DNA from 2 places in the Obesumbacterium proteus genome. Region 1 is predicted to be linked to the other one. Evidence: predicted binding sites of a transcription regulator. Region 1 holds the regulator's gene; the other holds the start of a gene.

The links. The regulator ArgR, encoded in region 1, controls arginine synthesis, uptake and breakdown. The targets are predictions, from matches to a motif close to ANTGAATAAAAATACANT.
Region 2: a site for ArgR is predicted at 1,413-1,430, ahead of argF (ornithine carbamoyltransferase). Genes of this name have one in related genera too.

What each region holds. Positions count from the first base shown of each region.
Region 1 is NZ_CP014608.1:4,901,058-4,903,469, reverse strand. It holds gene yhcN (peroxide/acid stress response protein YhcN) at 1-75, opposite strand, end outside; gene yhcN (peroxide/acid stress response protein YhcN) at 212-475, opposite strand; gene argR (transcriptional regulator ArgR) at 890-1,360, opposite strand; gene mdh (malate dehydrogenase) at 1,829-2,412, shown strand, end outside.
Region 2 is NZ_CP014608.1:1,236,340-1,238,751, reverse strand. It holds gene DSM2777_RS05880 (valine--tRNA ligase) at 1-13, shown strand, start outside; gene DSM2777_RS05875 (GNAT family N-acetyltransferase) at 221-724, shown strand; gene rraB (ribonuclease E inhibitor RraB) at 879-1,310, opposite strand; gene argF (ornithine carbamoyltransferase) at 1,477-2,412, shown strand, end outside.

The DNA of each region.
Region 1 (2,412 bases):
GGACTGCGCAGCAAAAGCACCAAAAGAAACCATAGAGAGAAGACTTAAAGCAGCAACGGTAGTTTTGATTTTCATGATTATTTTCCTATTTTTCATTCTGCCGCAGTACTTCGATCTTAGATTCAATGACGATATTCTTTTGGTCACTGCGGTTTAACTTTAGCGATTCATTGACGGAGTTTGTGCTCCGTTAAGCAGGTGAATCCGTATTTTATTTGTAGATTTCAGCAGTTGCGTGGAAAGAGCCTTCATTACGGGCTTCTACGACGCGGTATGCTGTTGCGCCTTGTGCGTCGGCTTTAGCTGACAGTGCTGCTCTGATATCAGAAGGGGCTGCACTTACACCGCTTACGCTGATGGTGCCAACAGGCTGCATTTTTGATGCCTGTGCGTTATCAACTAATTGAGCAGCAAATGCGCCGAAAGAAAGAGATGAAAGAACGGCAAGAGTTGCAATAGTAGTTTTGATTTTCATGATGTATCCCTCAGATATTGTTTTATTTAGTTTTGAAGTGTGATTCAAATCACGAAAACAAGTGTACACCTAGTAACCTGAAAAATTAATAGCGAGCTAATGGTTTGTTAGGTTTATTTGTTTGATATTGCTTTGATGAATAGATCTAAATGGAATAAAAACAGTGCAAAAAACACACTTTCAAGACTAAAGTTTAATTAAATCAACAAAGTAACATCATGTTGCAAAATGTGCGGTCTGTAGCGTTTGTGACCGGTAGGAATATAGATATAGGGCTGATTGACCATTAATGCTATTTGAAGTAGCGAATCATGCTGTATGAGTTGTGTAATTAAGCGGAAAAGAGTACGGCAGGTTTAAGGGGGAGCAGGAAGAAAATCATAGGCCTGATAGATACCAGGCCTGAGAACAGGATTACAGCTCTTGATCAAATAGCGACAAAATAGCGTCGTGCAGCTGCTCAACGGAGAACCCTTTTGCAGGCGTGGTGAAAATTGTGTCATCACCTGCGATAGTTCCCAGAATCCCTTCTGACTTACCTAATGAGTCCAATAGGCGTGCAATTAATTGTGCAGCGCCCGGACTGGTATGGATCACCACAACGGATTCGTTGTAATCCACGTCGAGAACCAGATTCTTCAATGGGCTGCTCGTGGTAGGAACGCCAAGCTCTGCTGGCAGGCAGTATACCATCTCCATTTTGGCATTTCGTGTGCGGACGGCACCAAATTTGGTCAGCATACGAGATACTTTGGATTGGTTGATATTCTCAAAGCCTTCATCTTGCAGAGCCTGCACGATCTCACCCTGAGAACTGAATTTCTCTTCTTTGAGCAGCGCCTTGAATGCCTTGATCAAGTCTTCTTGCTTTGTTGGAGTTCGCATTCTTCACCGTAGGAATAGAAATAGAGAACATTATTATGCGTAATAATGAATTTTTATGCAATTTAAGTGCGGAAAACGTTAAGTCGGTCACGATAGAGTTCAAACCGGCAAGGGGATGATTTTACCACCTTGCCCATAAAATGAATATGTTGGCGGGAACTTTGGCTATGTCATCGGCATTCGTAAATGGATTGTTATTAAAATGATGTTGTTGTGATGTAAAAGAAGGGTGTAATGTAATGGCCGGGTAATGAGCTGTGATAAGTGCGCAACGAATTCCTACTCTGTGGCCCTATATCTTTCATGCATAAGCTATTTTTCATTATAAACCTTGCAGTAGGACATGGAATTAGTGCGTCATATCCCAATCTTTGTGTTAACAGATTGTTTTTTAAGACATGATGGACTAAGGTGCGCGGTAATGCATTCACGGCACTCTTAAATTAAAGATAAATCAAGGAGTATAGAATGAAAGTTGCAGTTCTCGGCGCAGCCGGCGGTATTGGTCAGGCTTTAGCCCTTCTTCTCAAAACTCAGCTTCCTTCAGGTTCAGAACTCTCCCTTTATGACATTGCGCCAGTCACCCCAGGTGTCGCCGTCGATCTCAGCCACATCCCTACAGCCGTTAAAATCAAAGGCTTCAGCGGTGAAGATGCTCGCCCAGCTTTGGAAGGCGCGGATATCGTACTGATTTCTGCTGGTGTTGCTCGTAAACCAGGCATGGATCGCTCCGACCTGTTTAATGTGAACGCCGGTATTGTACGTAATCTGATTGAGCAGGTTGCTAGCACGTGTCCTAAAGCTTGTGTAGGTATCATCACTAACCCTGTGAACACCACGGTCGCTATCGCAGCAGAAGTGCTGAAGAAAGCTGGCGTTTATAACAAAGATAAACTGTTCGGTATTTCTACGCTGGACGTTATCCGTTCAAATACTTTCGTTGGTGAACTGAAAGGTAAAAACCCAGCAGAAGTTGAAGTGCCTGTTATTGGTGGCCACTCTGGCGTGACTATTTTGCCTCTGTTGTCTCAGATCCCAGGTGTGAGCTTCAC
Region 2 (2,412 bases), 1.3 Mb from region 1:
TGCAGCGCTGTAACTAGCGCGGTAAGCAAAACGCCTATCAGCGGGGAACATTGTTCCCCGCTTTTTTTTACCTCGCACGCAGAACGCTTGCATCCTCACTATCAGCGGTGGTATTAAGGAATTTCGTGCGCCATCACGCGGAGGACACACTCCGTGACAACAGCCTAAAATAGCGATGTGCGTTAGAACGCTTACACAACGGAACAACCGGGTAATGACTATGACAACAGAAACGCCTTTACGACTTCAGGTGCGCCGGATGACGGCAAACGACAACGCTGCCATTGCGCAGGTTATTCGTGAAGTTTCAGCGGAATGCGGCCTCACCGCAGACAAAGGCTATACCGTCTCTGACCCAAACCTCGATCATCTCTTCGACGTTTATAGCCAGCCACGCTGTGCCTATTGGGTGGTTGAGCTTGATGGACACGTTGTTGGCGGCGGCGGCGTTGCTCCGCTTGAAGGCGCAGACGTCGGCCTGTGTGAACTACAAAAAATGTATTTTCTACCCGTGCTGCGCGGAAAAGGTTTAGCAAAACAATTGGCTATCCAAGCCATGGATTTTGCCCGCGAGAACGGTTTTAGCCAATGTTATCTAGAAACAACGGCCTCTCTCACTGCGGCTATCGCGCTCTATGAGAAGCTCGGATTTAACCATATCACCGAAGCACTCGGCAGCACACGCCATGTGGACTGCGAAGTCAGAATGCTGAGAGATCTGTAAGGTTTAACAAAAAGCACTCATCCTAAAAACGCCCGAGAATTGGCATTAAATTCCCTTTTTACACACAAAAAAATCCGGTGCCATCACTGGCACCGGATTTCGCTATTCTCACGATGACGTTAACCATGCAACGTGAAAGATGAACATCTAAAGATTAATGGCGAACGCCATTATCATCTTCATCAACGCCTTCTGCGTCGCCATCTTCGTCGTCGTCACCGTCTTCACCGTTAGGATCTTCGAAGTAGGTGCCCCAGCCGTCGTAGTTCACGTTCATTTTTTCAGCGAGGTTCACCAGCTGTTCAACCTGAGTGTCGATCACTTCCGCATTCAGGCCAACTTCGCTGATCACATCGCAGCACATCAGCAGCGTACCGTCTTCAACTTCCAGCTCTTCAGCGTCGGTGACTTCATAGCCGAGTTTAAAAGCTTCAACCGCCGCTTTTTCTAACAGCTCAAAGTTGTCAGCCGAAAGGTGATGCTCAATGGTGTATAACGCGTCCGGATCGCTGCCGTCGTCCAGCAGTTCTTCAATGATCAGGCGGGTTTCTTCACGTTGTTCTTCTAATAGCTCAGGATTTGCCATGCCTTTGTCCTCAATCTGTATGCAATCACGCTACTTTCATTCTCCCACAGCCGCGCTCATGCCTCCATAAGAAACGTGAATATTTATCTCTCAGGGGTTGATTTTGAATTTTAATACACATAATGTGAATATTAATTCATGCAGCACAATAAAAACACAACTGGGGATGAGCACTATGAGTCAGCTATATCAGCATCATTTTCTTAGATTACTGGACTTCACGCCTGCAGATATCGCATATCTACTCACTTTAGCCGCTGAACTTAAGCAGGCTAAGAAAGCAGGTAATGAACCTCAAACGCTGAAAGGCAAAAATATCGCGCTCATCTTCGAAAAAGACTCCACCCGAACCCGCTGCTCTTTCGAAGTTGCCGCTTACGACCAAGGTGCTAACGTCACCTATTTAGGCTCAAACGGCAGCCAAATCGGCCACAAAGAATCCATCAAAGACAGCGCCCGCGTGCTGGGCAGAATGTACGATGCCATCCAGTATCGCGGTTGGGGACAGGACGTAGTTGAAACCTTGGCGCAGTATGCCGGTGTGCCTATTTGGAATGGATTAACCAATGAGTTTCACCCAACCCAAATCTTAGCCGATCTACTGACCATTCAAGAACATATGCCAAATAAGCCGCTGTCGCAGGTGAAGCTGGCATACCTTGGCGATGCGCGTAATAACATGGGCAATTCATTGTTAGAAGGCGCTGCGCTGATGGGGATGGAGCTGCGTTTAGTTGCGCCCAAAGCCTGCTGGCCCGAGGCCGAACTGGTGGCTCAATGTCAGGCGATCGCCGACAAAACCGGCGCTAAGCTGGTCTTAACTGAAGATCTGGCGGAAGGCGTGAAAGACGCTGATTTCCTTTACACCGACGTTTGGGTTTCCATGGGCGAACCAAAAGAAGTGTGGAAAGAGCGTATTGCCCAGCTACTGCCTTATCAAATCAACATGAACGTCATCAAACTGACCGGCAACCCACAGGTGAAATTCCTGCACTGTTTACCAGCTTTCCATGACGATCAAACTGCCGTGGGCAAACAGATGGCAGAACAATACGGCTTACATGGCGGAATGGAAGTGACTGACGAAGTGTTTGAATCCGAG